DNA from 3 places in the Shewanella sp. M16 genome. Region 3 is predicted to be linked to each of the others. Evidence: predicted binding sites of a transcription regulator. Region 3 holds the regulator's gene; each other region holds the start of a gene.
What was found. The regulator sigma-54, encoded in region 3, starts transcription at its own class of promoters, with help from an activator protein. The targets are predictions, from matches to a motif close to GTTGGCACGNNNNTNGNNT.
Positions count from the first base shown of each region.

Region 1: the regulator sigma-54 is predicted to act here: its motif matches at 6,027-6,045, upstream of KFE26_RS14370 (DUF4097 family beta strand repeat-containing protein).
Region 2: the regulator sigma-54 is predicted to act here: its motif matches at 7,805-7,823, upstream of KFE26_RS13660 (YggN family protein).

Region 1 covers NZ_JAGTUL010000020.1:35,929-46,367, reverse strand. The annotation lists gene KFE26_RS14405 (S9 family peptidase) at 1-2, shown strand, start outside; gene KFE26_RS14400 (GIY-YIG nuclease family protein) at 14-472, shown strand; gene KFE26_RS14395 (hypothetical protein) at 469-693, opposite strand; partial or broken gene KFE26_RS14390 (IS1595-like element ISSod11 family transposase) at 681-1,637, shown strand; gene KFE26_RS14385 (helix-turn-helix domain-containing protein) at 1,869-2,930, shown strand; gene KFE26_RS14380 (hypothetical protein) at 3,576-4,268, opposite strand; gene KFE26_RS14375 (hypothetical protein) at 4,390-4,860, opposite strand; gene KFE26_RS14370 (DUF4097 family beta strand repeat-containing protein) at 5,170-5,955, opposite strand; gene KFE26_RS14365 (bifunctional 2-polyprenyl-6-hydroxyphenol methylase/3-demethylubiquinol 3-O-methyltransferase UbiG) at 6,225-6,992, shown strand; gene KFE26_RS14360 (M14 family metallopeptidase) at 7,018-9,054, opposite strand; gene KFE26_RS14355 (FUSC family protein) at 9,188-10,324, opposite strand.
Region 2 covers NZ_JAGTUL010000019.1:14,248-24,686, reverse strand. The annotation lists gene KFE26_RS13710 (hypothetical protein) at 1-467, shown strand, start outside; gene KFE26_RS13705 (hypothetical protein) at 460-762, shown strand; gene KFE26_RS13700 (hypothetical protein) at 759-2,546, shown strand; gene KFE26_RS13695 (hypothetical protein) at 2,543-2,764, shown strand; gene KFE26_RS13690 (DNA adenine methylase) at 2,910-3,671, shown strand; gene KFE26_RS13685 (oxidative damage protection protein) at 4,118-4,396, opposite strand; gene mutY (A/G-specific adenine glycosylase) at 4,399-5,490, opposite strand; gene trmB (tRNA (guanosine(46)-N7)-methyltransferase TrmB) at 5,691-6,407, shown strand; gene KFE26_RS13670 (YggL family protein) at 6,456-6,782, shown strand; gene glsB (glutaminase B) at 6,782-7,696, shown strand; gene KFE26_RS13660 (YggN family protein) at 7,880-8,701, shown strand; gene KFE26_RS13655 (LysR family transcriptional regulator) at 9,141-10,082, shown strand.
Region 3 covers NZ_JAGTUL010000009.1:120,301-130,739, forward strand. The annotation lists gene KFE26_RS08300 (transposase) at 680-913, opposite strand; gene KFE26_RS08305 (OmpA family protein) at 1,586-2,275, shown strand; gene KFE26_RS08310 (molybdate ABC transporter substrate-binding protein) at 2,541-3,377, shown strand; gene mgtE (magnesium transporter) at 3,457-4,821, opposite strand; gene KFE26_RS08320 (HPr family phosphocarrier protein) at 5,078-5,353, opposite strand; gene rapZ (RNase adapter RapZ) at 5,340-6,194, opposite strand; gene ptsN (PTS IIA-like nitrogen regulatory protein PtsN) at 6,191-6,634, opposite strand; gene hpf (ribosome hibernation promoting factor) at 6,637-6,924, opposite strand; gene KFE26_RS08340 (RNA polymerase factor sigma-54) at 6,953-8,431, opposite strand; gene lptB (LPS export ABC transporter ATP-binding protein) at 8,539-9,270, opposite strand; gene lptA (lipopolysaccharide transport periplasmic protein LptA) at 9,267-9,821, opposite strand; gene lptC (LPS export ABC transporter periplasmic protein LptC) at 9,808-10,368, opposite strand; gene kdsC (3-deoxy-manno-octulosonate-8-phosphatase KdsC) at 10,365-10,439, opposite strand, start outside.

The sequences.
Region 1 (10,439 bases), on a different contig from region 3:
AGGTTATTCGCAAGTGACTGAATCAGCCGTCAGCCTAGGCAATACTGACAGAGGCGCTTTACAGCAACATGAGTCACTGGTGGCAGACACACTTGCCCCAGTGGCTAGCGCTGTCGCTACCAAAGATGCAGTGACAGAAGCTTCGCTGAATCTCGTACCATTAAATCCTGCACCACCGAAGCCTACACCCATAAAGTCAGCACCCCTCTGGTATTTGTATCTAGTCCGCTGCGCCAACGGGCATTTATACACAGGCGTCACCACCGACGTAGCGCGACGCTTTAGCGAGCATCAGTCGGGTGGCATTAAATCCGCTAAGTATCTGCGCGGTAAAGGTCCATTAACGCTGATGTATCAAGAGCCGGTTGGCAGTCACGGCGATGCACTGCGCCGTGAAATAGCAGTTAAAAAGTTAAGCCGTAGTCAAAAGTTGGTGTTGATTGAGTCAGGGCGTGGATTACTAGAGCGTTAACACTGCATCATACTTGTTCTGTGACGAGGAATGAGAGTAAGCACTGTCATTCCAGTGACTCGCCGTAAATATGTCCCTATAGGCTCGACGACGGCATCCATGCCGTCAACGGTCACTTCCATGTCAGTGCTTAATTCCGTTAACCACTGAGTATTCTGTTTGCATGTAAGGGCTATCCATTTAGCGCCACCAGTGTCAATATGTAGTAATGAAAACTTCATCGTATTTATTAAAAGCTGGCGTCGATTACCCTACAAATTAGGACGAATTTGTTGATTGGTTTCATGATGAACAATCTTGCACCAGCTACCTTTACGCACTTCGTTGGCCAAACGGATTCATTTGCCCAAGCTGTTCGAGCTATCAATCACCTTATCAGTTAAGTAATGGCAAGTTAAAATGTCATGCTTGCCGTTCTCAGTGTTCAGTAACATCAAGTACACTTTTTGACAAAACAAGAACCCCCATGAAAAGTTGGTTTGCAGCTGTATGGTTTATTACAAATCAAAAGAATGGGGTCAGCGCTCTTGGAGTCCAAAGGCTATTAGGTCTTGGGAGTTATCAAACTGCTTGGTCTTTAATGCACAAGTTAAGATATGCCATGGTTGATCCTGAAAGAGATAAACTGTCCGGCATCGTAGAGGTTGACGAAACATTAATAGGTGGGGTCATTCCAAAATCATCTATTAAAAATCAACAGGGTAAGCGTAAAGCTGTAGTTTTGGTGGCTGTTGAGCTGCTATCACCCTCTGGATTTGGGCGGATACGTTTAAGGCAAGTAGAAAGTGCAACTAAAGAACATATCCATCAATTCATTCAAGATGTAATAGAACCTGGTAGCACAATTTGTAGTGATGGTTCTCAAGCATACAAACAAATAGACAAAAAAGGATATAAGCATAATCGGATAGTACATTTAGGTTCATCTGTACCTGCACATGAAACAATGGCTGGGGTACATCGAGTCTCATCATTATGTAAAAGATGGCTTTTAGGTACGTATCAAGGTGCGGTAAAGGCTAAGCAACTTGATTATTATTTAGATGAGTTTACATTTCGCTTCAACAGAAGAAAGTCAGATTCACGGGGATTATTATTCTACAGATTGCTTGAGCAAGCAGCGCGTTCTAAGCCGATAACGTACCAATCAATTAAAAATCGATAACCACAATATATAGTGGTTGGTCGTGCTAAGTGGATAGCCCTTTTGCATGTACATATCTCAATTCTGTCGTTACGTTGCAAAATTTAACAGCGAGTGTCTCGATAAACTCTGTTTACCTCGAATCAAATGTTAGAAAGTAATTCTGAGTTTTGGTTAGCATGTTGTTTTCTATTCTGATATATATCTGATTATTCGGATGTATTTGCTTGAATTTTGTAAAGGGTATCACTGATGGCATCATATTTTATCGAGGGTGCGAGGCGCTTTCTGTCTGACCATGAGCGAATTTTTTCAAACCCAAAAATTCAGGATTTTTATTGCGAATGGATACTACTTATTAGAGTTCGCGATAAACAATTTTTGTTGGCGGATATCCATGAGCTTGTTCATCATTACCCAAATGTTTATAAGGCATTTTTAGCAATTCAAGACTCAATAAATCTGCCGCATGAAAAGCTTTATCCAGAGCCATTGCAAAATTGGATTAATGCTGCTTTTAGACTTTGTGTGGATGTTTTGTGTGATGAAAACAAGGCCAATGTTGACGCATTGCTTCAGCACATCAATAGTGGCGGATATTACGAAGAATGCGTACCAAACTATTATCAACTTTGCGTAAAAGCTTATAAAAAAGTGAGCGAAGTATGCCGAAAGTATCCATTAGGCTCTAAAGAAATCAATCAAATAGTTAAGCACGCCTCAAACCTAACCGCTAGGGGCGGTCAATCTGACTCAGATAATCTTGCGAAAATTCTTAAATTGAACACTGATCTACTAAGTGAAAATGCCATAACAATACTTCATCTTGCCAAAAATAAGGAAGGGAAGCAGCTTGAGTTCAAATCTTCATTCGAGTATGACGTTAAATTGGAGTCAATAAAAAAGGAGCTTAAATATGAATGCACAAAGACGATAGCGGCCTTCTTGAACTCCAGAGGTGGAACGTTACTCGTTGGTGTTGATGATTATGGTAAAATTCTTGGATTACAAAAGGACTTATCTTATGTCGCTAACGTTCAAGACAACTTCCTTCTTAAGTTCAAAGATACTGTTTTCAACAGATTGGGGAGGGAAATTTCTAATTTGGTTGAATGGAGTCTTGTAGATGTTGGTACGAATTTGTTTGTGCTTATGGTTGATGTAAATCCTTCCCCATTCCCTGTTTGGGATAACAAAAGTTTTTTCATAAGGAATAATCCCTCAAGCGACCGCTTACTTGATGAAAGAGCATATAAGAGATATGTCAAAACTAGGTTTCCTGAGGAATTTGTCTCCGAATATATTGGTAAGTAGTAGCAGTTTATCTAGGCACCTATTGTTAAATTTTGACTCGAAAGTCAGTAATAGGCATTACTCGACTACCACTGGTGCGACTAATACATGAGCTGGCGAAAGCCTACAGTAGGCAAAGTTTGTCGAGACACCCATTGTTAAACTTTGCGCGTAAGCTATTGATCGTGGCTAACTTGCTTAAAGAGATATGACTGCTGAGATTGTTCGTTCGGTTTTCATGTCACGCTTAGGTGCTGTTTCAGACTAACAGAATACGATTTAGCTCGCGGAATTAAGCATTGTCATGAAAGTGACCGTTGGCGGCATGGCCGCTCTTTCACATCTAGGTGATCGCGGTATTTGCACTTCCGTATGCAGCAGATGACGCCGTTGAGCCTATAGGGACACTTCTTGTTAAACGAAAGTGCGGCGAGTTACTAGAATGGCAGTGCTTAATAGCTTAACGATTAATTTACATAATAAATCAAGTGGTTAAGGTTTGTCGTCACCAAAGACTGGTCTGCATTGGGGTGAGTCGATTTTTTCTTCTGCTGAGTGATAAGTTTGTCTGCTATTGGTATTCTGAAATCCATTCAACAGTTTAAGAATGCCACTTACACAGATCTTTTCGCGCTCTCGAACTACATGTCCGGCCTTTTTCTATGCTTAATTTACAATCCCTGGTAGGGCTTCTCTTAAAAGTTCCAACTCCTTTTTGTTTGCTTTAATCCAAAGTTTTTTCAAGTTTGGTATCGAAGCCAAGATTTCTACTGTCTCTTTAGTCTTAATTACATTTGTTTCAACAAGATACAACGCAAAAATATTTTTATTTCCACGCAACTCGTCAATACTGGACAACTGTGGGTTTCCACTGAGGTCTAAAATTTTTACGCTGTCCAGCGTTGAAATGATAGAACCAAAATCTAACTTTTGACATTTATTTAAAGATAAGTAGCTTAAATTCTGGGTGTTTCCGGTAATTTCAGAGAGTTTGCTTGCATGGGATACACTTAATGATTCAACTGAGTCTGAGCATAAATTAATTGACTCTAATGAACGAACAATGGAGCAGTTTAATGAAATTGCGACATCAACTTTTAGATTAATAACTTTGGAGTTGAATATATTTACATGCTTAATCCCGTCAACCAATTCAGATGATTCATTTTGCTCAACATAACCTTTCCGAATGAATGCCATTATGGCTTTCCAATCATCTCGCTGCCACTCAGCGTTATATACATAATCCAATATTGGTAATATAGAATCGAAGGTAGGTAATGAATTTTCCCATCTCTGCCATTCTGAAACATTTTCTGGTGCTAACTTTATATATTTCTTAAAAGATGAAATGTCCATATTATCACTTAATTAAAATTGGGTTGTCGAATTCAGAACGTTGATCTCTTCCTGTATATTTTTGCATTTCTTTTGAGAAGCGGCTCTAAATTCTGATGATTTATTCTGTCACGCTATCCCTTTACTCACTCTTATTTGAGCTGACTAAAGCTTTAAAGCGAAGGTCACTCTTGCTCGGAGGGGTAAGTGCCTCGGCTTGGGTGAGATATTGCATAGTGATGTGGATAGCATCTTGATGGTGACTAAATTCCCTAAAAATACGCTTTGCAATCAGCAGATTTAATTGATGTGTAGCTAATGAGGCATGCTCATGCTTTATCTGTAAAATAACATCTTCTAGGGAGATAGGGGGAATTTCTTCCAAGGTTATAAGAAAGGCTTTTGCGACAGTCCTGGCGTGTGATAAATAGTCTGAGTGCGCATCTAAGGCGTAAATATGCTTGAAAATGTGTTTGGCTAGGGCTTTATTGCCGTTGCGATAAAAAGATTCGCCATCAAAACAAATATCCCCTAGTCCTTCCATTATCTGTCTAGGGTTATCCGATAGAGAAAGCGCTTCAATTTCTTTTTGGTATTCCGAAAACTGATCCATATTCTCGACCTTACTGGCAATACAGTGTGACTTTTCGACTATTGAAGTGGGAAGGCTGACAATCTTAGCAAATCCACAAGGTTAAAGCGTAACGGTCTGAATAAAATCAACATCATTTCTGCAAACTCAAGCTTAATTTCGGTATAAAAAAATGCCACTACAAGGGGTTAGTGGCATAAATGCATAAGTCTGGCATACGCTTAAAAGGGTGGGTAGAAGACTGACATCTTGGCTGGGAACCGTTGCAACATCAGCCTCTACGCCGGGAAGTGGGTAAAACCTTTGGGTGTAGGGTAGTAAAACAGCGCGTTATTGCATGCTCACTGGGCCGTCGATTTTGTTAAATGTCACATCGCCAGAACCTGCCGCAAGAATCGTTAATCCCTTAGTGTTAAAGACATTAATATTGCCTGAGCCGTCTGTGATGGTCACAGCACTTTGCACATTGGCGACCTCGATGTTGCCCGAGCCGTCATCAATTGCGATATTGCCGCGAATATCGGTCACCTTGATGGCACCAGAGCCATCTTCAATGGTTAGGCTGCCGTTGATTTGGCTGATTTCAATATCACCTGAGCCATCCTCTATGTTGATATTGTTACCACCGTTGATAGTGAGCTCACCCGAACCGTCTTTGACGTTCATGTCCGACGTCATCTTGTTGATCAAAATAGCCCCTGAACTGTCATCGATATCCAGTGTAAAGAGCGCAGGGACTTGCAGTTTTAGGTCTATATAGGGCGAGTCATTATTAGAATCTGTTTGCTCAAAGTTGGCCTTGAGCTTGGCTTTATTGGCTTTTTTCTCAAGGGTGAGAATGACTTTGCTGTCATCGTTGCCGTCCTTATTGCTATAGATGTCGGCGATGAGTTTAATTTGGGCTAGGCCTTCGACACCGATAATTTCGAGACTGCCTGCGCCAGTTTCTGCAATCAGGCCTTGTAAGTCTTGGCTATCGAGTGTGAGTTCGCGTTGCTGGTGGTCTAAGTCTGGCATGCCTGCAGCGTTCACATTAAGAATGCAGCCAGTGAGCGATACTCCAGCAGTAAAAAACACTATAAAAGCGAGGGTGAATATAAATGGGCGTAGTGACATGTTAGCTTCCTTGTTTATCTGGCACTCGATTTTTTGGGTGAGTGCTGAGTCGTCTTGCGATGAATAAGACATTGCACAGCCCATGCCAATTTTAAGTTTCATTTATAATCAATTGGTTAAGCTGAAAGTGTCCGAGGTTCACTGTGCGGACATGTCCGCTACATGGGTGATTTACTCATAGATTAGTGAAATTGCTCATTTATTAAGTTAGTTTAAACTCCGTAAGTCACGCGGAATCAAAAATACAAAAAAGACAAGAAGGGATGCTGATGGATTATTTAACAACAAACAAAACGGCTTGGGATGCGCGCACTCGGGTACATTTAACTTCTGATTTTTATGATGTGGCGGGCTTTCTTAGTGGTAAGACTTCGCTGCGGGAAATTGAGCTAGGTGAACTCGAGGTTGCAGGTAAAAGTTTGCTGCATCTGCAATGTCATTTCGGCTTAGACACCTTGTCGTGGGCGCGAATAGGGGCGAGAGTCACAGGCGTCGATTTGTCAGAAGTCGCGATTGTTGAAGCGCAAAAGCTGGCAGAACGGACACAGTTGTCCGCCGAGTTTGTCTGTAGCGATGTTTACAGTGTGGCGAGCAAGGTTGAGCCTCACGATATTGTGTTTACGTCCTATGGCGCCATTGTTTGGCTGCCGGATTTAACCCTGTGGGCGCAGACGGTTGCCGACTGTTTAACACCCGGCGGACAGTTTTATATGGCCGAGTTTCATCCGGCGCAGCAGTTGTTCGATGGTTATAGCTATTTTAATCGGGGTGAGCCAGACATAGAGCTGGAAGGCACATATACCGAAAATACCGGTGATGATCAGCAAACCTTAATGTGCTGGTCGCACAGTTTATCTGAAGTGATCAATGCGTTATTGCAGGTAGGCTTAGTGTTGGAGTTCTTCCACGAGTTTGATTTCAGCCCCTATAACTGCTTTGAAGGGCTCGAAGCACAAGCCGATGGTCGTTATGTGTTAACACACCAAGGGCAGAAGGTGCCCTTGGTGTATAGCATCAGTGCGCGTAAGCCTGCGTAATCACAACCTTTTGTAATCGCGATGATCAACGACTACGGTAAACCGGATACTTAAGGTATTGGTTATCGTAGTAAGGGCTGCGTTCATAGAACCAGCGTAGGCGTGCCTCAGGATCGGCGGCAAACTCTGTATTAGTCAGTGCTTTGTCGAACTCAGCTTGTAGCTTAGGATCTTCTTTCAGCATCTTGGCAGCCAGTGGCTCTACTGCATAATCTTCAATGTATTCAGTGCGAGTGAAGATAGGATTGAAGAAACCCCATTGCAGTAAAGAATCTGGTGATTGCGGCTCAAGCAGTAAAATCGCCAGATCACCTAGCGGTTGATCCGTACTGATTTTAATGGTGCCAGCGGGCAGAGTTGTACTGACTTTGGTTAACTCTGACTCGGCTTTGACCGTTTGGCGGCCCTCAAAATCCTTAGTGTTAAACACGGGATTGCTGAGGGTATATTGTTGCAATTTCAACTCGGTTGGCTTTTTGAGCGTGGTCATGCGAATGCCATGCACGTTAAGACGATCAATCACTTGAGTCCATTGCGCTGGAATATAGTAAGCACTCGGACGAGTGACCTTAATGTCGGGCACTGTTTCAGCCATCACAGGCAAGTTAGGGTAAAGCTTAGGTTCACCTGTCCAGCGCACAACTTCAGCGCCACTGATGGGGCTCTTTTCAAGTTGATAATCTATGCCTTTAAAATCCCAGCCTTTTTCTAATGGTGCGAATTTCCAAGTAAGGGTGATTAGCGGTGAGGCGCGGTATTTATCTTCTTGAATCGCACTCTTAAGTTTCGTCGCCTGTTCACCCACGGTTTTGAGGGTTTGCGCTAACATCACATAAGTGCCGAGCACCCTTTGCTTAAAGGGCTTTAGGCTGTGGTTTTCAACCAGAATGGTGGGCAAATGGCGAGCATCGCCATAACCGTTAGAGAAGCGCGGGCTTGGATTCCACAGCGACATGCCTTTGTTAATATCGGCGTTATCCACGGCAAAAATCAGTGCGCCGGGAATATGGCCTTGTTCCGTTAATGCCGCTTCAACTGCAGGTCTGTAGCTGTTTTCGAGCCAGCGGTAACTGGCTGGGCTTAAGCCTTGGGCGAGGTTATAACCAAAGGTGACATCGTATTGATAGTCGATGCCGTCAGTAACATGCACATCGATATACAGATCCGGTTGCCATACGTTGATTGCGCGCAGCATGTGCTGCATTTCTAAGCTGTCGGCCTTAGCATAATCGCGGTTAAGGTTGAGATTATTAGCCGTAGTGCGCCAGCCCATATTCACAGGGCCACGTTGATTTACACGATTAAATTCGCCGCTGCGCTCATGGGCATCAACACTAAAAATAGGCACAAACAAGAGGTTAGCTTTATCGAGCAGGGCACTTTTATCGCCTTGGATAATGTCACGTAGCAGCATCATGCCGGCATCCTTACCATCGATTTCTCCTGCATGAATTCCCGCCTGCACTAGCACTGTCGGCTTAGTGTTTTGTTTGAGGCGTGCCGATTCATTAATGCCTTCACTGCTGGCGATATACATCCAAATATCGCGCCCTTGTGGGCTCTTACCTAAACTCACCTTTTGTAATTTATCTGTCTCGCCCGCGAGTTTGTCGAGCCAAGCGATAGTGGCATCGTAGCTTGGACTTTCAATACCGCCACTTTGCTCAAAGGGCGTCGCCCACTCGCTATCAACACTTAACATGAGCGATTCGCTGGCGCCATGCCAAGTGATGTTGGGCGGTAAAATCGCATCGTTGACAAAGGTGTTGGCTCGTTCAGGAATGGTCGCTGGTTGTGCTTCTGGCGCTGCGACTGCGGCATCGGCCAGTACATTAGTCGCAGTTTCAGTTGCTTGGCTATTCGCTGCTGGACTTGCATCCTGTGACGTTGTGATTACTGGGGAGCCAACTGCCAATGTTTCTGTGGTAGAGGCTTGCGCCATAGTGGCTGCCGGAGTTGTTTGGGTTGTGGTTTTCGCATCATTGGCAAAAGCATTCCCAGGGTAGAGATTGCCCGTAGAGAGACAGGCAATGGCGATAACGGAGAAAGAAAACAAGCGCATGAAAATAGTCCATATATCGAATTTTTATTAGGACGGTATCTTTTCATTAAACGCCCCGTTAACGCAAGGGCGGCTAAGGGTTATCCGGCATTTCTGACATGGATTTAAGCACTAAGCGGAATGGGAAAATCGACTAAGCCGTTTTGTTGGGCGTTATCTGAGAAGCTGGCCGCTTGTTATAGGCAATGTCGATAATGGCAATGTCTTTATAAAGTGCTTCGACGGCAATCGCGAGCTGATAAATTAGCCAGCTATAACCTGTGAGCGCAAATCCCTGCGGCACTTGGTCGTTTACGGCTGTCACTGGATCTGCGGTCGATGCTTGAGTGGCTGCGACTAGGGCAAGCTGGAGTCTGTGTTGCAATTCTTGATCTAAGCATTCTGGCAGTGTCGGCAATTGTTGAGCTTTACCCGCCACAAATTCTGCAAGTTGTTGCAAATAGAAGGCAAGCTCAGAGGCAACCGCATTAATCTGCAGATAGGCGTCTTTGTCTTCTTCCTGCCAGCGGGTTAAGGGTAATAGTTCGAGTAAGGTGATTAAGCGCACTTGTTTATTGGCTAGCTGCGACAGTAGCACTTTGTGTTTTTTGAGGGTTTGACTTTCCCATTCCAAGGAGAAAAACAGTTTCTTTTGAGTGAGTACGGCCTTCATCGCAGCCTCCAGTCTAGCGCGAAAATCGAGTTCATGATTGGCGGGCGCCTTAAGATGCTCGGCTAATACTTCGGCCATATTGTCGATGGCATGGGTGAGTTGGGAGCGCCAATCTTGTTTAGCTTTAATCGGAAAAATGAACAGTGAGACCAAAATAGCAATCACGCAGCCGGAGAGGATGTTGGCCGTGCGCCATAGTGCCTCAGAGGTGTCATGGTTGGCGTCGCCGACCACGATTATGATGGTAAATCCGGCCACTAAATAGGCGTAACTGTAACGTCCGGCCGAGATAAAACAAATCAAGCTAACGGCTAAGATCAGCAGGCTCATGATTAGCCAGTAACTGTCCACAGTGGCAACTAACATCACTCCATAAGCTGAGCCTAAACAAGTGCCTATCGCCCTTTGTAGCGACTTTTCAATCGCGCCGCCTACTTGAGGTAAGCTCATCATAATGATCACTATCGTGACCATGCTCCAAATAAAATGCGGTGGCGCCCAAATGGCATTAATAGTGACAGCAACGAGTAAGGCTAGCCCGAGCTTTAGGGCGTGAATTGAGCGGAAATGGCGATAGATAAAGTCGGCAAAGGGTGTGGCTGGGGCAAATACAGACATAGGGCAAAATTCCTTTGAGCTAACTTAGCGATGTTAATCTGGTGGCAGTATCGCAGAAAAACCGTGTCACTTGCGGCCATAGCGCCATAAAGAAATGTAAATTGCGAAATCTAGC
Region 2 (10,439 bases), on a different contig from region 3:
TCAACTGTTTTTCACTTATTTCAGGTAATAACACCGCTGGTGATTTACCTTCAACACCTGCAGGTAGTGTCATTGGTTGGACTACGACACTTTCTGCCCAGTTATATGCGGTTGATGGTGTCAATACTAGCCGAATGTATTCAATGACTCTTCCGTTTGTCAATACAAGCTCACCAGGAGCACCATTTCTTAACGATGCAGAGGTGTCGAACTTACAACATAATTTTGTTATGCCGTATTTAGAGATTGCATACAACATCAATGATGCAAGTGGAGTTCCTGCAAATATCAGCACGTCATTACCAGCTTGTCGAGGGACAGCACCAGGGATGAAGGTTTCCTCATTTGTTGGCTACGGTAATAACAACTGGCCAGTTGATCGAATCTTTGACGGGATAACTTACATTTTACTCAGATCTGTTTACAACAATAAGTTATGGATTAGTACGGGTGACTGGTATGAGTAAATTTATCGATGTAAAACCCGTAAAGTCATCGGTTTATCATCAAGCAGTTATAGATATTAAAGTTGATAACAACGCAGAGCGATTAATTGTAATGAATCGCTTAACATGCGAAATTTATTATGTTTTTAATTGCAATCAAGTGAAGAATGTCAAATTAATAATGCCATTGGAACATACAACAAACAATGAGTTATTGGTCGGCATACTCGATGATGACCGCAACTATAACGCTAAATTATTAGATGGTCGGCAAGCCGATTTAATTAACGGCAATCAAGTGACGATTCGCCCATGACAGCCATTGTTATCAATTTTGATAAGCCATGGATTGCCTCAGCCTCACCTATTGTCATTAGCTTTACCGATGAACCCACGCCAGAGATACCAGAGGTACCCATTAGCCCAGGTACAATTGGTATAATGTGCGGCATAGGTATTGCGATTGCGCCGAGTGTTGTACAGCAGCTAACCATTAAAGAAGCCACCCAAAGCCATGCCACACAGTTAACGTCACAATGGCAAGTTGGCCATGTGACGCAAATCGTGACGGCCAAGTGGCAAGCTAAGGCATTAATGGGCATTACCACCTCAGTGGTATGGCGCTGGAATAACCTAGTGCCATGTAAAGCTGATTTGCTTTGGTTGGTGCCACAGTTACATGGTGTGCAAGCTTCTAGCCTATGGCTATTGCCTGATTTAGTGCCATCACGGGTTGAAATGCTATGGCGGCAGCCAGAGGCTACCACGCAGATTATCGCACTGGGTTTAAGGCAAGGTGAGTTAGTCGCGACTGAGGTTAAGCTTGCCCACTCGAATATTCGTGCTGCAGGCGATATGAAAGGAATAGCATGGGGGCCACATGCTGCGCGGTGGGTGTGCTCGAGTAAGTATCGACCACCCAAAGGCAAGATCACCATTAACTTTAGCGATCCTTGGGTAAATGCAGCCAGCCCGATTGTGCTCAACTTTACCCCTTCACCAAACATATGTTACTGGGATGATGGCGGCGGCTTGATAGGCACAAATCCATCGTTACCCACCATTGATTTTAAGATCCCTATCGAACCGCAAATCAGAAGGAGTTACCTCATGCAGCCTCAAATCAGTTGTGTTCGTGTGAGTGACGGCGTTGCTGTGGTGCTCAAATCAGTATCCATTTCTCAATCCCGTTCGCAATGGGCCAGTAGCGGAAGCTTAGCGTTTTCATCCCGTATTGATGCCGAGCGTGCCGCTAATGAATTACTGAAAATAAGCATTAATGGCTATGACTTTTACCTGCTTTGTGAGTCTCCCAGTGAGTCAAAAGCCTTTGGCAAAACCAGTTATAGCGCGACAGGTCGAGGCCGCTTAGCCACACTCGCCAGCCCGAACCGAAAGGCCATCAACTATGTGAACGTGGTAGCCCGCAGCTTTATTGGTTTGATGGCCGATATTGTGGCCAATACTGGGTGGACTGTCGCCAGTAAAATTAGTGATTACCCTGTACCCGCAAACGCCTTTAGCTATGCCGCTAAAACACCCGCTGAAGCGATTAACATGATGGCAAATAGCATTGGGGCCATGCTCGATGTGAACGATGAAACTCAGACTATAACTGTGATCCCTCAGTGGCCAGTCGTGCCTTGGAATACCGCAAGCGCAATTCCCGATGTGATTTTGCATGATGGAGTGATCCTCGAATTTAACGAGCGTATCGACATTCGTCCCGATGCTAATGCGGTGTTTGTACGTGGTGAACAGCAAGGCGTGGCGGCGAAAGTGAAACGTTTCGGGACCGCTGGTGACAACTTTGCTGGTGATATAGTGGATAAGTTAATCACTGATAATCAAGCCGCAAGAATGCGCGCAACGGCCGAATTAGCCAACGCAGGTAATAAGGTGCAAAACAGCATTCGCGCAAAGGTCATGGCGGATTTGCCACCCATGCGACCAGGCATGTTAATTGGGGTTCGCAAAGGTGCCGAGGTGTTTAAGTCAGTGTGTGAAAGCTTCAGCATAAGCGGCAGCGTTAATGAGTCAACGGGGATGGTTACAGTGAATCAGACCGTGACGCTATTGCGTAATGAGGTGGCTGCATGAGCAACATCTATCAACGCTTAGCGAACTTAAACCCTAAGCCCCAGCGCAGTGTTGCCACTGTGATTAACGTGACGAATGGCACCACGACAGTACAACACGCCGATGGCAGTTATCAGACCGTTTTGGGTGACTCAGTTGCCAGCGGGAAAGTGTATATCGTCGATGGTCAGATCCAAGGCCAAGCCGCCGACCTGACGTATGTTGAATTAGAGATTTGATAAAAGAGAGCGGTCTAGCAATGCTACCAACACTGCTAGACCGTCAACACACAGGATAACACCCTGTGAGCCAACCAAGGCTCCCTCACCGCGTCGACACGGCGAACCGAGCCTAGCATAAAAAATCCTAAAAAAGGAGGCTCACATGCCAAAACCGATTATCCCTTGGATGGGCGGTAAGCGTAGATTAGTTAAGCAGATTTTACCGATATTCCCTGAACACCATACCTATGTAGAACCCTTCTGCGGCGGTGCTGCAATGTTCTTCAGCAAAGACGAAGCGCGGGTGGAAGTCGTTAATGATATGAATGGCGACTTGGTGAATCTTTATCGAGTCATTAAACATCATTTAGAGGAGTTTATAAGGCACTTTAAATGGGCTTTAATTAGCCGTGAAGAGTTTTTATGGCAGAAGAATACTAACCCTGAAACACTAACCGATATTCAGCGAGCGAGTCGCTTCTACTATCTTCAAAAGCTGGCGTTTGGCGGGAAAGTATCAGGTCAGAATTTTGGGTGTTCAGCGTCTCGCCCCGCTGGTTTGAACTTGTTAAGGATTGAGGAAGATCTCAGCGTTGCTCACCTACGCTTGGCAAGAACCTATATCGAGCGGTTGGACTGGGCTGAGTGCGTAAGACGATACGATAAGCCAGAAACCTTGTTCTATTTAGACCCGCCTTACTGGAGTACGGCAGGCTATGGTGTAGAGTTTGGACTAGAACAATATGCCTTGATGGCCGAGCTTGCGAAGACAATCAAAGGCAAGATGGTGATCAGTGTGAATGACATACCAGAGATGCGCGAGGCATTCGCTGGGCTACAAATGAAGACGCTGGGAATACGTTACACGGTAGGAGGCTCAGGCCGTTCAGGAGAGCAGCAAGAGCTACTCATCTGGAATTGGTAAAGTAAATGATAATGGCCACTCAATGTGGCCAGTTCAGCTTTTTAGACTCCTGTTAAACCTCCAGTTTTTTTGGCTACATCACTATAAAAAACTGGCTAAAAATTGGTTGCTTGCACTCTGGTGACTATTCCTTACTCTGATGCTTGGGTATTAAGAAATGTTAAGGAGTAAGTTATGGGAAGAGAGAAAGCAAGGCAACTTCAGAATGAAGACGATTGGAATACCAAGGCGTTATTAGAAGATTATAGATGTGAGATCCATGGTGGCTTAATCTCCTATGACGAAAGAGCGGTATATTTTAAGACTAAGCGATGTGCATACTGTAACCACATTCAGTCTAAGGATGACTAAACGAAAGGCCCTCTTAGTGAGGGCCTTTGCTTTTTCTCATATAGGCGATACCATTTCTCACTTTGGTCGGCGCGCTACACGACTAACGACCAGAATTAATCTTGGTCTTTTTCTGGTACAAAACCTTCAATTTCTACTTCTTTACCTTCAAATAGGAAAGAGGTCATTTGTTCTTCAAGAAATTTACGATCATCAACATTCATCATGTTGAGTTTTTTCTCGTTGATCAGCATGGTTTGCTTTTTTTGCCATAGGCCCCAAGCTTCTTTGCTGATGTTATCAAAAATGCGCTTACCTAAATCACCTGGATACAGTTGAAAGTCTAGGCCGTCGGCTTCTTTATTTAAATATACGCAATTGACTGTACGCGCCATGATTATTCCTTACTGACTGCGGATTGAACGAGTGATCCCAAATTGGCTAGCACGCGCTCGGTGGCGGCGGCGAGTCCCACTTTGGAAGGATGACTTATGTTATACCAGAGAGACTGGTTTTGTTCCATGACAGCGCCCACGCTCTCTTTATTGCCGAGGGCTTTATCTAGATTAAGCATCATGGGCTGAATATCTAAATGAAAGTGGCTAAATGTGTGCCTAAAGCCAGTTAACCATTCGAGTTGCTGCGCATCAAACCCTTGCTCTTCAAGATGAGTTTCAAGGGTGGCTTGGGTAGCGAATTCAGGGAAACACCAGAGTCCGCCCCAAATTCCCGCTGGCGGACGTTTAGCTAAAAAGACTTGGTTGTCTTGCATCATCACTAACATCCACGCCGCTTTGGTTGGTATGGTTTTTTTAGGTTTTTTGCCAGGGAAATCGGTTTGTCTGCCAATCAGTTGAGCTTTGCAATCAATCGCTACAGGGCAAGCGGCACAGTTAGGTTTGCTACGAGTGCAAATACTGGCGCCGATATCCATCATAGCTTGATTATATTTCTGAATATCTTGCTGCGGTGTGAAGGCATCCGTCAGTTGCCAAAGTTGCTCTTCAACCGTCTTTTGCCCTGGCCAACCTGCGATTGCCCCATGTCTTGCTAATACACGTTTTACGTTGCCATCGAGAATGGGGTGATGTTGCCCAAGTGACAATGACAATACTGCGCCTGCCGTCGAGCGGCCGATGCCAGGTAGGGCGAGCACTTGTTCAAAATGTGTTGGAAATAATCCCTGATAATCATCGCGGATTATTTTGGCTGCTTTATGCAGATTACGCGCCCTAGCGTAATAGCCAAGACCGGTCCAATGATGTAATACCTCATCGTCTGGCGCGTTAGCAAGTGCTAACACATCGGGGAAACGCGCCATAAATTTAAGATAATAGGGAATAACAGTCGCAACCTGAGTTTGTTGCAGCATAATTTCAGAAACCCATACGCGATATGGGGTTTTATCTTGCTGCCAAGGGAGGGTTTTACGACCGTGATTGTCGTACCAAGAGACGATACGTGTAGCGAAGGAGGCTGTAGATTTCATCGGCGCAGTGTAGCGGCAGTTATCTTCTTAGACAAGCGTCAAAGATAAGTTGGCAAGGGATCTAAAGCTAAAAATCGCTGCTAAATTCGCACTCTTAAATAATCTTGGTATACTTTCGCCCCATTAGTGCTTGCACTGTATGTTGAACTTTGGATAATGCCCTTCTTTTATGATGGTGTTGTCCACTAGACGAGGCAAAAATGAGCGAAGTCACTACCGCTGAATTTAATGAAGAAGGCAAGTATCTGCGCAAGATCAGAAGCTTTGTCCTGAGAGAAGGTCGCCTAACCAAAGGCCAAGCACACGCTATTGAAAGCCAGTGGCCAACAATGGGTTTAGATTACAGCCCAGTGCCATTGGTACTAAGCGACGTTTTTGGTCGTGAAGCTGATACTGTGCTGGAAATTGGCTTTGGCATGGGCGCCTCTTTAGTACAAATGGCTAAAGATGCACCAGAGCAAAATTTCATTGGTATTGAAGTACATAAACCGGGTGTAGGCTCTTGCCTTAGTGATGCCGCCATTGCTGGTGTGACTAATTTACGTGTGTATCATCACGATGCCATGGAAGTATTAGAACATGCGATTGCTGACGGTTCATTAGCCCGAGTGCAATTGTTCTTCCCAGATCCTTGGCATAAAAAACGTCACCATAAACGCCGCATCGTACAAGCTGAATTTGCCGAACTTATTCGTCGCAAGCTAAAAATTGGCGGTGTTTTCCATATGGCAACTGACTGGGAAGAGTACAGCGAGCATATGTTAGAGGTGATGCAAGCCGCACCGGGTTATCAAAACCAGTCGGCCGACGGCAGTGTGGTGCCGCGTCCTGATCATCGTCCATTGACAAAGTTTGAAGCCCGCGGCCATAGACTGGGTCACGGTGTATGGGATCTGATGTTTGAGCGTATCGCTTAATCACGAACTCAATTTTAGCTAATTTTAAACACAAAAGGGAAAATCACTATGGCAACTAATCGTAGCCGTCGTTTACGTAAGAAAATGCGCGTTGATGAATTCCAAGAGTTAGGTTTCGATATGGCTTGGACTTTTGATGCATCAGTATCTGAAGCCGATATCGATGCAACTGTAGATAAATTCATCGATGAAGTGATCGAAACCCGTAAATTAGGTTTCCATGGCGGCGGCCACATCGAATGGGAAGGCATTATCGCCACCCAAACGATTGGTAAATGTACCGAAGAAGATATTGCTGCAGTTAAGGCATTCTGGGCGACCCAAAAAGTATCTCAGGTTGAAGTTAGCGAACTGTACGACATTTGGTGGGGTTAATGCCCGAGTTGGCATTACTTGAGGAAGTGGTCGAGAAAGTTCGACCCTTGCTCGGCCAAGGAAAGGTTGCAAATTATATCCCCGCACTGGCCAGCGTTGATGCTGGCAAATTAGGCATTGCCGTCACGACTGTTGACGGTGAAACTTTAGGTGCGGGCGATTACCTTGAGCCGTTTTCGATTCAAAGTATCTCCAAAGTTTTCAGCTTAACCTTAGCGTTAACTTTATATGAAGAAGCCGAAATCTGGAGCCGTGTTGGCAAAGAACCTTCGGGCCATTCATTCAACTCTTTAGTACAAGTCGAGTTAGAACGTGGCAAGCCGCGTAATCCCTTTATCAATGCTGGCGCGTTAGTGATTGCTGACTTATTGCAGAGTCGTTTAGGTGCTCCTAAACACAGAATGCTTGAGTTAGTCAGGCAACTAAGCCAAAACGATAAAGTGTGTTTCGATAAACAAGTGGCAGATTCAGAATATCAGCATAGTGCGCGCAATGCGGCTATCGCTTATTTGATGAAGTCGTTTGGTAATTTTCAAGGCGATGTTGATACAGTGCTGCGCACCTATTTTCATTATTGCGCCTTGAAGATGAATTGTGCTGACTTGTCTAAGGCCATGTTGTATTTGGCTAATCGCGGCAAAAGTATCACAGGGACTGAGCTTATTTCTCAAGTGCAAACTCGGCAACTTAACGCTCTGTTGGCAACCTCGGGCTTATATGATGGTGCTGGTGAGTTTGCTTATCGTGTTGGTATGCCAGGTAAAAGTGGCGTCGGCGGCGGTATTATTGCCGTGATCCCTGGAGAACTGTCGATTTGTGTATGGTCGCCAGAACTCGATAATAATGGCAACTCACTTGCGGGCACTGCGATGCTTGAGCATCTCAGTCAGCGTCTCGGTCGTTCTATTTTCTAGTCTTATCTCTCGTTTTTTATTAGCACTATCAGACTAAATGTTAGCGAATTTCGCTAATGACCTTTTAGTGCTAAATTTCAAAATCCAACATAATCATATTGTTATAAAGTTGGCACATCTCCTGCTATAAGCTATTCAGTAGTTTAGGTTTATCGAATTATTCAGATTAAAGGACGAACAAAAATGAAATTAAATAAGTTATTAACTGGATTTGCATTATCTGGCGTGATTTTAGGAACATCTAGCGTACAGCTGGCGCAAGCACAAACAGAGCCAAAAATAGATGAACGCTGTGAAGTCGCCTTAAATTATGACGTTATGGTTGAGCCTAAAAAATTAGTCATGAGCGAGAAGGGCACAGAAAAGTATCGTATCGAAGTTGACAAGTTATTTGTGGAAGGTAAGCAAGTTAACTTAACCGACAAGCAGAAAAAATTGGTTACTCAATATGCCGATGAAGTTTCGACTCAAGTGCCAGAAGTGATTGAACTGGTGAATGAGGCAGTATCTTTTGCTTCCAAAGCGGTTGGTATGGCCTTAACACCTTTAATGGGTGATGCCGCTGGTGCAAAATTTGATGAAATGATGGCTGGCGTTCAAAAACGGGTTGATTCAGTGGCTTATAAGAATGGTGATAGCTTCTATTTAGGGGCGACTGAAGACTCGATGCAAAGTACATTTAACGATGAATTCGAGCAGGAAATGGAACAAATTGTCCAGAATTCAATTGGCGCAATTATGATGAACTTAGGTGGCCAAATCATGTCTGGTGGCGGTGAAAATTTTGAAGCCAAGATGGATACCTTCTCCAAAAAAATGGACAATTTAGGCAAAGATATTGAGCAACAAATTGAGAGCCAATCTAAGGGATTAGAAACTAAGGCTGACCGTTTGTGCGACCGATTTGAAAATTTGTTAGTGCTTGAAAATCAATTGCGCCAAGAAGTGCCAGAACTAGCACCTTATGTGTTGACACAAAACTCAACCAAGGAACTGCGTGAATAGTTCTTGTAAATATCTCTTGCGAATAGCCCTTAGTTTTAACTGCAATAACTTCTATCTCCTTGTGCATGAGTCAAACTTGAATGCTACGCCCCTAGTCAATTAATCGACTAGGGGCTTTTTTATTGGCTACTGTTTAATCGTGGTGACAACCTTTATGGCTAAGTTGATGTGGCTTATAGGCTAGGCTTGCAGCGATTTAGTTCGGAATGTTACAGTCTAGAGACGAATATTTGGTATACTCTTAAAATATAATTAAAAGCTGGCATATCAGTCAGATATAACCCCCTACTTTAGTGGACTTTTTCGGTCTAAATCTCTGCGTTATATCATTTTAATGCGAGATATCAATGCTATGGTTATTTTTAAGCGATGATTACGCTAACCATAGCTGCTCACCGAAAGTTAATATCATTGTCGTAAACAGCTTAAGGCGACTTCCATGTTAGAACTGTTAGAACCTATTGCGATTTTTACTCATGTGGCCAGAGCAGGTAGTTTTAGTGCCGCCGCAAGAAGGCTTGGGATCTCTAAGTCTAAGGTCAGTACACAAGTCGCCGATCTTGAACATAGACTTGGTGTTCAATTAATTCAACGTACCACCCGCAGCTTAAGTCTGACTGAAGCAGGGCATTTGCTGTATCTGCAAGGTGAAGAATTGCTACGTGACGCTGAACAAGCGATAGCCAGCGTGCATAACTTAAATGATGCGACCCGCGGCGTGCTTAAGGTGGGAATTTCCCAATCCTTTGGGGTGATGCATATCATTCCTGCGTTGCCATCTTTTATGGCAAAACACCCTGAGCTTGAGCTACAAGTGAGCTTACTGGACCATAAAGTGGATGTCGTGAGCGAAGGCTTAGACTTACTGTTAACTATGTCTGAGCAATTACCGCTTGGCATGGTTGCTAGACCTCTGATGAAGTGCCAATTCCTGTTAGTTGCTTCGCCTGGCTATATTGCTCAACATGGCGAGCCAACTCGACCTGAGCAGCTAGTTGACCACAACTGTTTGGTCTATCAAGGCGAGTGGCACGAGCACAGCATGTGGCAATTTAAGAAGGGTGATGACTACTGTGAAATTGGCGTATCGGGTAATTTCAGGGTGGATAATGCGCCTGCATTAAAATCTGCTGCAATCAGTGGTCTTGGCGTTGTGTATCTTGCGAGTTATCTGATGGAAGATGAAATTGCCAAAGGGACATTAGTGCCTTTACTGAAGGATTGGCAATTGACCCACCATCTGCCATTGCAGGCGGTTTATCCCCGTCGTAAGCACTTAGCACCTAAGGTTAGTTCTTTTATCGAATTCATCAAAGATCACATAGGAACGCCACCGTATTGGGATGCTCCCTATGTCGAATTATTCAGTAAACGTCAGTAAAATAGGAAACATTGTTCTCAAAAGCAGTCTTATGTGGTTTTAAATTGGGCAGGTACTTTTCTGGTCATTTAAAATCAATGCTTTAGGTTGAGTTAATGAGTACATTTGTTGATGGTTTTTTAGGGGTTACTAAAGCACTTTTTTATAACATCCTTGAACTCTGTTCTTAATTGAATACAATGGTAACAGTTGATTCGGAATGATCTGAGTCCTATACGTTTATTGGAAATGACCCCTTTCAATTTTTGTATACAGGTCGGCGTTAATGCAGTTTTGGATCACAGCCAACAGAAGTTTGAGAACTAAAACAATGTTGGCTCTTTAAACCATCATCCTAGTTTTTGGTTTACCTCAGCC
Region 3 (10,439 bases):
TAAAAATTAAGTGAAATTATTATTTTTATTGTTGATTTTATTATTGTTATTTAATTTTTGGCGTTAGCCAATCCTTGGCTTAATCCCCGATGGAAGCTGGGGCCATCCTTGTTGCTACAAACAAGCTAGCAATCATCGAACAGTGTGATAAAAGGACAAGAGTTGAGAGAGAAATATGTTCATGACTTGGGGGAGCACAATTCACATATTTAATCTTTGGGGAAGATAACTCCCTCAATCCTTGCCGAAACCTTGGTCACTCTTCAGTCAATCTATGTAATACCAATCAAGGCCTTCCTTGGCGCACTACACTCATTGCAGTGCTGGATCATCATTGATCCTGTGAATAAAATGACAAGGCCAGAGAGAGAAATATGTTCATGACTTGGGGGAGCACAATTCACATATTTGATCTTGGGGGAGATAACTCCCTCCCTAGTCTTGCCGAAACTTTTGCATTGTCCCTATCCGTTTATTGCTGTTAATACTATTTCCCAATCTTCGCTGGGTTCATCAATTTGGACGACAAGGCCGGACTAAAAAGGGCGCTGTTATTATTGTTGTTAGCACATCTTTTACATCGTTAGCGTTATCAGCAGGGCGATATGCAATCTTGTCCGGCCTTGTCTATTCGGGCACGTTTAGCTTGTTGTACAGGCACTCAATTGCCATGTAGCACTTAACCTATCGTGCGTAGCTCATGATTGAGCTGTTTAATTCTTTTCTGTAGCTGGGCAATCTCACTCATTAATGCGCATTCTCTTTGCTGGGGTTGCAGATCGCTTTCTCGCACCCATTGGTAGACTGCCTTGGCAGATAAACCGTATTGACGTGCAACATCCGACAGTAAGCGACCTTGTACTTTAACCTCGGTGATAACATGTAGCTTGAGACTATTTTCTGCGATTCCCATGAGCGTTCCCTCTTTTACTGCCTTAGAACCAAAATATGACCGTTTGCGTTGCCTTTTATTGATAATAGTGAAGCTGTTCTAAATCCCACTGGCTCAGACCTAGATGGCGCAGACAAATCCATTCGTGGCGACATAGTGCGATAAAGTTCATGACCGTTTTCATACTTCCTCCTTTATGACCCTAAATACTCGAGCCCATTTTCTGTCTCGATAGGTCCATTTAATTTGGATTAATCCTGTTGAAGTTGACTCTAGTTTTCGGCGATGTTTACCGCGTCTGACTGTCTACTCACTTAGTAGTATGTAAAATTCGTGCCAATATTCTAGTTTTTATTTTAACCTTTAAAATCATTGCATTGCGACTTCGATTAAAACGACGTGATTTTTTAGTGCTGCCAATAAAGGTGCAAGGTGCACTATTTCGGTGCCATAGACTTGATATGAAATTGGGCGGTACAAGCCATGATTGAAGCCCGAAATCTGTATCTTTGCTGACTAAAATCTGGATTAGCATAATTGAAGATGGATAAAGGATTGTCTCCAGCGCAATTGCTTATATACTGCCTGCTTTGTGGCAATCCCTAGGTCATTCGTATTACCTAATGGACGTGATATTTCTTGCCCTTTTGAGCGGTATTCACAGTCATCAATCATATAAAGAGGTTATAAATGATGAAGTGTTTTCAGGCAGTGCAATCTAAACCATCCCTGTTAGCCATAGTGGTATTGACGACCGCGCTAGTTGCATCGGGTTGTACAACAATCAATCCCTATTCAAACGAAGAACAAACCGCTAAAGCGACCAGTGGCGCATTGATTGGTGCCGTCGCGGGTGCCGCAATTGGAGTGGTATCTTCGAGCAAGAGCGACCGCGGTAAAGGTGCCTTAATTGGTGCTGCATCGGGCGCTGCAGTCGGTGGTGGTATTGGTTATTACATGGATGTGCAAGAGACTAAATTACGCCAACAATTAGCCTCAACGGGCGTGAGTGTGACCCGTAACGGCGATAACATCATTTTGAATATGCCTAATGAAGTGACCTTCGGCGTAGATCAAACCGAGTTAAGCGACGGTGCTAAACGCGTGCTGAATTCAGTGGCGGTTGTGGCCAAGGAATACAGCAAAACGCAGCTCAACATATTAGGTTATACCGACAGCAGTGGTTCAGACTCTTATAATTTACGTCTGTCACAGGTCCGGGCTAGCGAAGTGGGTAATTACTTGATGAGTAAAGGCGTTGCCTCTGCCCGTGTAAAATCAAAAGGTATGGGTGAAGCGAGTCCTATTGCATCAAATGCCAATGCAAATGGCCGAGCACAAAACCGCCGCGTTGAGATCGTACTAATACCAACGGGTAAATAGTCTGGTCTAAGCACAAAATTCTCGCTGAAAAAGTCGCCTGGGGCGACTTTTTTGTTTTCAGTGGTGGGCTAATTGAGTGATTAGCTTGCCGTGCTTCAATTAGACAATTTGTCCTTTATGAAGCGCACCTTGAGTGACCTGCACCACAAACATATCACTGCTAATTACCTTGGGATGACTTCAGCTTGATCCCTTTATCGATTTCACGTTCTGTATGGGAATAAGTCACAAGAATGACTTTTAGTGCCTAAAGGAGAATATGACTATGATAAGCAAAAATGTGTTAGTAGCCTTGAGTTTAAGTCCTGTCATCATGGTGACGGCTGTACAAGGAGTGCCGATGAAAGCCGAAGTGACCACAGGAGCCGCGCCGATAGAACTGCGCGCCGCAGGCAGTTTAAAGGCTGCGATGAGTGATATTATTGCTGCTTATCAAGCACAGTCGCAAATAAGTGTTGTAGCGCAATATGCGCCCTCAGGTTTATTGTTAAAACGCATTCAAGAGGGCGAGAAAGTCGATATCTTTGCCTCGGCGAATATGAAACATCCACAGGCATTAGTGGATTCAGGTCAGGGCGAAGCGGTGCAAATGTTTGCCCGTAATCAACTCTGCGCCATTGCTCAAGACACAGTTCAGGTGACGAGTGCGACGTTACTCGATACCTTGTTAGATCCTAAGATTAAAGTCGGTACCTCAACCCCGAAAGCCGACCCCGCGGGTGATTATGCCTGGGCCGTTTTTGCTAAGGCCGAAGCGGTAAAACCCAATGCGAAAGCCGTGTTAGAGACCAAGGCATTACAACTGACGGGCGGTCCTGAGAGCGTTAAACCGCCTAAAGATCGCAACCCCTATGGTTGGGTGATGGAAAACAAGCAAGCGGATATCTTTTTAACCTATTGCACTAATGCTGTGCTGGCTAAAAAAGAAGTGCCGAGTTTACAAATCATCGATTTACCGCAGGAACTCGCCGTGGGTGCCGACTATGGTTTACTGGTTTTACAAGGCGCTAATACTGCCGCTACGCCGTTAGCTGATTTTATTCTATCGACAAAAGGCCAAGCGATTCTGAGCAGTTATGGTTTTCAACCTCCGGCAAAATAGCCTTCTTTAGTTTTCCAGCGGGATAAAAAACGGCACCTTTGAGGTGCCGTTTTTGTTATTAGCTCAAACGGTTAAAGCGTTAGTTCATCAGGTAGAGCGTCGCTAACCCGAGGAAGGCGAACAGGCCAACCACGTCAGTGACTGTAGTGAGCACCATACCGCCAGCGAGGGCAGGATCGATTTTAAGTCTTTTTAAAATCAATGGAATACTCGCACCTGCAAGCCCTGCTACTGTCATGTTGATCAGCATGGCGCTACCAATTAAGCCCGCCAGTGCCATATCATCCTTCCATAGCCACACGGCGACAAAGACTAAAATCGACCACATCAAACCATTGAGAAAACCAATCGATAGCTCTTTACCGATAAGCCAGCGAGCGTTGCTTTGGCCGATATGGCCTAAAGCAATACCGCGGATCACGAGCGCTAAGGTCTGATTACCGGCAACACCGCCCATGCTAGGGACAATCGTCATTAGGATGGCGATAGTGGCAAATTGCTCAATAGTGCCTTCAAACATATTGCTGACCGACGAGGCGAGCAGGGCGGCGAATAAGTTTATGGTGAGCCAGAGCGAGCGACGTAGGGTACTTTTTAGCACAGGACCAAAGGTATCTTCATCTCCATCCATCCCCGCCATACCCATCATGGAATGTTCAGCATCTTCGCGGATAACATCGACTACGTCATCGATTGTGATACGCCCGAGCAGCTTACCATCACTGTCGACGACAGGTGCCGATACCCAGTCATTGCGTTCGAATTTCTGCGCGACTTCGCTGTCGGACATGCTCACAGGAATACTTTGAATATTGGGATCCATGATATTGCGAATTGTGGTGCTTGGCGCGCAAGTCAGCAGATCTGCCAGCCTAACACCGCCAAGGACTTTGTCCTGTTTGTCGACCACATATAAGGTATCTGTGGTATCGGGTAGGTTGCCCCTTTGCCGAAGATAGCGCAGCACCACATCGATATTCACATCGGGTCTTAAGGTGACTGTATCTGTGTTCATCAAGCTGCCGGCGGTCTCATCTGGATAAGATAGGGCTTGTTCTACCCTCAGGCGATTTTGTTCCGTCATCGACTGCAGCACTTGTTTGTAAACTGCGTCGGGTAGACTTCGCAGAATATAGGCGAGATCGTCGGTGTCCATGCTTGCTGTCGCTTTCGCGACTCGCTCAGGGCTCATGCTGCGGATAAGTGGGTCTTTGAGTTCTTCACTCAACTCATCGAGTATGTCGCCTATTTGTTCCTGATCGATGAGCTGCCACAATACTTGTCTGGCACTTGGCGGTGATGATTCTAAGATCAGCGCGATATCTGAGGCGGCCATTTTTTGCAGCATATTACGCACGTGTACGAACATGCCGCTGCTAAGCGCTTGGTTTAACTGGTCAAGACTATGTCCGGTGTGATCGTTTTCTGCATTATCTACGGGCATTTGTCCTCCATTGTGCGGCAAATTGGTTTGAGATCTTAGTGTTGGGCTAGGATTTAGCGGTGACTAAGCGTCAGTCGATGACATAGATTAAGACGGCTAAGGTAAGGTTAAGGCCAGCGCCAGCGCAATGACCGCTAGTGTAATCGCCAGTGGCTTGTATCGTCGAGCGACAAATGTTTTGCCATGTGTGAATGGCAAGTTTTTTAAACTAGACATGAAGTGAAACTAACGATGAAGTGCTTAGTGTGAAGTGAAACTAACAGGCTTCGTCAAACTTAGCGTCGATTAAGGCACAAATGGCATCGAGAGCCGGCTCTGCATCTGGGCCTTCGGCGATCAGCTTAATGGTTTTACCCATACCAGTTTCAAGCATCAGTAAGCCAAGTACACTGGCGGCCGATGCTTGTTTATCGCCTTGGATTAAGGTGATGGTCGCATCAAACTCGGAAGCCAGTACCACCAACTTAGTGGCGGCACGGGCATGTAAACCGAGCTTATTACAGATAGTTATCTGACGTTCAAGCTTTGGCATTGTTGAGCTCTCGATGACGGGCATAAACTTTATGTTTACCGTTACTAAAGCGTTTTGCCAATTGCTCTGCGACGTAAACCGATCTGTGCTGTCCACCTGTGCAGCCAATGGCCACAGTTAAATAACTGCGATTGTTACGCTCGAGGTGCGGCAGCCAAGTCTCCAGTAAATTTTCGATTTGCCAGATGAACTTATTGACCAGTGGTTGGCGATTTAAGAACTCAGCTACGGGTTCATCTAAGCCAGTCAATGGCCGCAGCGCCAGCTCCCAGTGGGGATTGGGCAGAAAGCGCACATCGAACATAAAGTCGGCTTCGGTGGGCATTCCGTGCTTAAAGCCAAAGGACTCGAAGTTGATCACGAGTTCTTTATCGACACTACCAAGGAGAATTTGTCTGACTTGGTCACTTAAATCATAGATATTCAAATTCGACGTATCTATGTAGTGATCGACCAGTTTTGACATAGGCTCGAGCAGTTTTCCCTCCAGCTTTATCGCTTCTTGCAAAGAGACTCGGCTCTTCGACAAAGGATGCAAACGACGGGTTTCGCTGTAACGCTTGAGCAGAATTTTATCGCTGGAGTTAAGGAAGAAGCTCGTTAACTCAGTATCTGGTGGTAGGCTAGCGAGTTGTTTCACTAAGACCTTATCCTGCTCAGGCATGTTACGCACGTCGACACTGATGGCGACGAGATCGTTACTGCCTTTGAGTTGCTCAAGCAAACTGCCAATCAATGGCAAGGGAAGGTTATCGACACAATAATAGCCGAGATCTTCGAGTACCCTAAGGGCGACAGATTTGCCTGAGCCTGAGCGGCCCGACACTATGACCAGTTTCATCCAGTGATTACCTGATAGAGTTCCGTTTCATCATGCGTCTTGCGTAATTGCTTTAATATTTGCTTGTCGCTCAGCTTTTCGGCCATGCAAGACAAGGTACTTAAGTGCTGCTGACATTGGTCTGCAGGCACCAGTAGTGCAAATAAAATATCAACAGGTTGCTTATCGATAGCATCAAATGCTATCGGCTCTTCACACTTAATTAGTATGGCAATGGGCTGATCTATATCGGCTAGTCGACCATGTGGAATGGCGATGCCGTTACCTATACCTGTGCTCCCCATCTTTTCGCGCGCCACTAGGCTTTCGAATATCTCTTGAGATGAGAGGGTCGGGTACTGGGCAGCGACTAAGTCGCTGATGAGTTCCAGTACCTTTTTCTTGCTGCCCGGAGTGGCGCAGGTAGTGCACTCCGGCCGCAGTATGGTACAAAGTTCCATTATTAGTGTTTTGTTAACTTCTCTTTGTGTTTAATAACCTGACGGTCAAGCTTGTCAATCAGGGCGTCTATAGCGGCATACATGTCAGCATGCTCTGAAGTAGCAAAAACTTCACCACCTATGAGGTTTATTCTCGCTTCGGCAATCTGTTGCATTTTCTCAACATTGAGCACAACGTGCACATTATTGATCTGTTCGAAATGGCGTTCAAGTTTTGAAAACTTTTCTTCTACATATGCACGTAACGATTCGGTAATTTCGATATGGTGCCCACTTAGGTTTATTTGCATAGAAACGTCCTCCGATATCCACTGTAGGTTATAAACTTTTACGCTGATTAGAAGGTGGAATAAGCATAGCCTCTCGGTACTTCGCAATGGTTCTGCGGGCTACGTTGATCCCTTGTTCTGCCAGAAGTTGTGCCATCTTACTATCGCTTAATGGTTTTTTCTGGTTTTCCGCTGCCACCAGTTTCTTTATAAAGGCTCTGATTGCTGTGGATGAGCACTCACCACCATCGTCAGTACCGACGTGGCTAGAGAAGAAGTATTTTAGTTCAAAAAGTCCCTTAGGGGTATGCATGTATTTTTGAGTTGTGACCCGTGAGATGGTGGACTCATGCATTTCTACCGCTTCGGCAATATCGTTAAGCACCATAGGCTTCATGGCTTCTTCACCGTACTCAAAGAAACCTTGCTGATATTGCACTATGCAATTAGCAACTTTAAGCAAAGTATCGTTACGGCTTTCTAGGCTCTTAATAAACCATTTAGCCTCTTGCAGATGGCCGCGAATAAATTGGCTATCGGCTTGGTTTTTGGTACTGCGTGCCATAGAAGCATAATGTTGATTTACATTGATTTTGGGCATGCAGTCAGGATTAAGCTCAACAACCCAGCGGCCATTTTTCTTCGACACAGACACATCTGGGATAACGTATTCGTCATTATTGGGCGTGATCAACAAACCTGGGCGAGGATTGAGGGTTTGGATAAGTGCTATACCATCCCTTAATTCATCTTCTTTTAATTTAGTCTTACGCATCAATAACCTAAAGTCTCGGGCGGCGATCAGATCTAAATGATCTTTGATCAGCATACGGGCGTTTTCTAGGTTGGGAGTATCAGCGGCGAAATGCGACAGTTGGATCAGCAGGCATTCACTTAAATCGCGGGCGGCAACGCCTATGGGATCAAAATGCTGAATACGCTTGAGTACGGCTTCGACTTCGTCAAGCTCAACTTCAGGATTGCCCATGGCTTCGAGAATTTCTTCAGTGCTTTGGGTGAGATAGCCCTGATCGTCGATGGCATCAATAATGGCGGTGGCAATGGCTAAATCGGTTTCAGAAAACGGCGTGAGGTTTTTTTGCCATTCTAAGTGTTCGTACAACCCTTCACTGGTCTCGCCTTGGAAGGGCATATCGTCTTCACGACTGCCGCCGGGGCCTGAGTTTGGGGAGGCGGTAAACACTTCATCCCATGTGGTGTCCATGGGGAGCTCATCGGGCATGGATTCTTTGGTTAGCGACTCTGCCGTGTCTATGGTGGAGCTGTCTTTTTCTGGTGGCAGAGTGCTAGATTCACTGAAATCCGTATCGGATAGCGTTTGGTTTACAGGGTTTTTAGTGGCGTCGAATTGATCCTCTTCCAGCTCGAGAAGGGGATTAGAATCTAATGCTTGCTGGATCTCTTGCTGCAGTTCTAATGACGACAGTTGCAACAGACGTATAGCCTGTTGTAGTTGTGGCGTCATGGTTAACTGTTGACCCAGTTTGAGCTGGAGTGACGCTTTCATGTTACCGCTGATCCCTACGTTATTATTGTTGGATGAGGTCGCTTATTATTATCTTGAGTGAAGCCCAATGGCGGTATAAATTGCCTCCATTGGCTTCGCTCGATTAACTATAGCCTGAATTGTTCACCTAAGTACACAGCCCTAACTTGCTGATTGTCTAAGATCTCTGCTGGAGTTCCTTCGGCAATCAGGTTTCCGTGACTCACAATATAAGCATGTTCACATACATCTAATGTCTCGCGGACATTATGGTCTGTGATCAGTACGCCAAGGCCGCGACTTTTGAGTTGTTCGATAATCTTCTTGATGTCGATAACCGAAATAGGATCGACGCCGGCAAACGGTTCATCGAGCAAAATGAACTTAGGATTAGCGGCTAAAGCCCGCGCAATTTCGACGCGACGACGTTCGCCACCCGACAATGACATGCCTTGGCTGTCACGGATGTGGGTGATATGAAACTCTTCGAGCAGATGTTCTAGTTCTTCTTCTCGTTCTTCGTTTTTAAGTTCTTTACGAGTTTGCAGTACGGCCATGATGTTGTCATGAACAGTTAGCTTACGAAAGATACTGGCTTCCTGCGGTAAGTAACCTATGCCTTTGCGGGCACGCAGATGCATAGGATCTGCGGTTAAATCATCATCGTCGATAAAGATATGTCCCTTATCGCTCTTCACTAGCCCGACAACCATGTAAAAGGTCGTGGTTTTACCTGCACCGTTTGGACCGAGTAGGCCAACGACTTGACCGGTTTTTACCGTCAGACTGACGTCTTTAACCACTTGGCGACTCTTGTAACTTTTCGCCAGATTTTGTGCTCTTAAGGTGATTTGGGTCATTTAGAGTCCTGCTTTTTTACAGGTTTATCCGCCGGAGCGTCTGATTTAGCATCATCTTGATAGTTTTCAGGCTGAATAATAGTGATCACGCGATCGTCACCACTGCCAGTACTCTCGGCCATCAATTTCTGTTGAATCATGTTATAGCGGATTAAATTGCCTGTAACTTGGCTACCCGCTTGATCTAATGACGCCATACCTTTCAGCGTTAAGGTGCGGCTTGCCATATCGTAACGAATTTCTTTCGCGCTAGCCGATGCAGGACGGCCATCGTCTAATATCTGGCTATACGTAGCAGGGTTGCCTGTGGCGACCAAAGTTTTGCTATTTTCACCTTCAGCGGAAAATGCACGCAGTTCATTTGCTTGGATTTTTATTGAGCCTTGGGTAACTTCCACCGGACCAAAGAAGATGATCTGGTTGTTTTTGATATCCGCAGTTTGGCTCACAGCTTTAATTTTGACTTCTTGCTTTAAGTCGCCGACTTTCGCGAAAGCACTCATGCTCATAATTAGCATTAGGCTGGCAAGTAATACGTTATTTTGCTTCATATGTTCCTACTACCTGACTGGTCAATTGCACTTCTTGCGCGTTGAGGTCGGCATAAAGGCCTTGGCCTTGAATATTAAAATCTTTCCCTGTGACGTAAATGGTACGGTCAGAGGTCATTATCATAGTGTTGAGATCGAGTTCCAGATAACTGGTGGACAAGGTCTGAATCGGTTCTTCTGGGCTAATGGCATCGATAATAACATTATTTTCTAATACAACCTTGCCAGTTTCCTTGTTTAGCTTGCCCTGATCTGCCCTGAGCTGCCATTGTGCTTTACCTTGGTCTGGATAAACAAGATAAACAGGTTGAGTAAAGAAAGTTTGATTCGTTGAATCATAATGTTCCATGTGTTTCGCCGTCACACGGCTATTCACTAGTCCTTGCTCATTGAACTCAACACTGCGCAGATCTTCAACGATGAAATCTGGGGTATTTTGATCTTTTACTCTGTTATCGGAATCACCGCTGTGTTTGTTCTGGACCTGCCAGTAAAGCGCTAGTGCAGTTCCAAAAAAAGCGATAATTGCGAGTGTCACACGACTCATATACTCATTCCATGGGCCGAAGTGAATTTATTTTGACTTAGGAGTAACAGATCTGTGAGTTCACGCAGTGC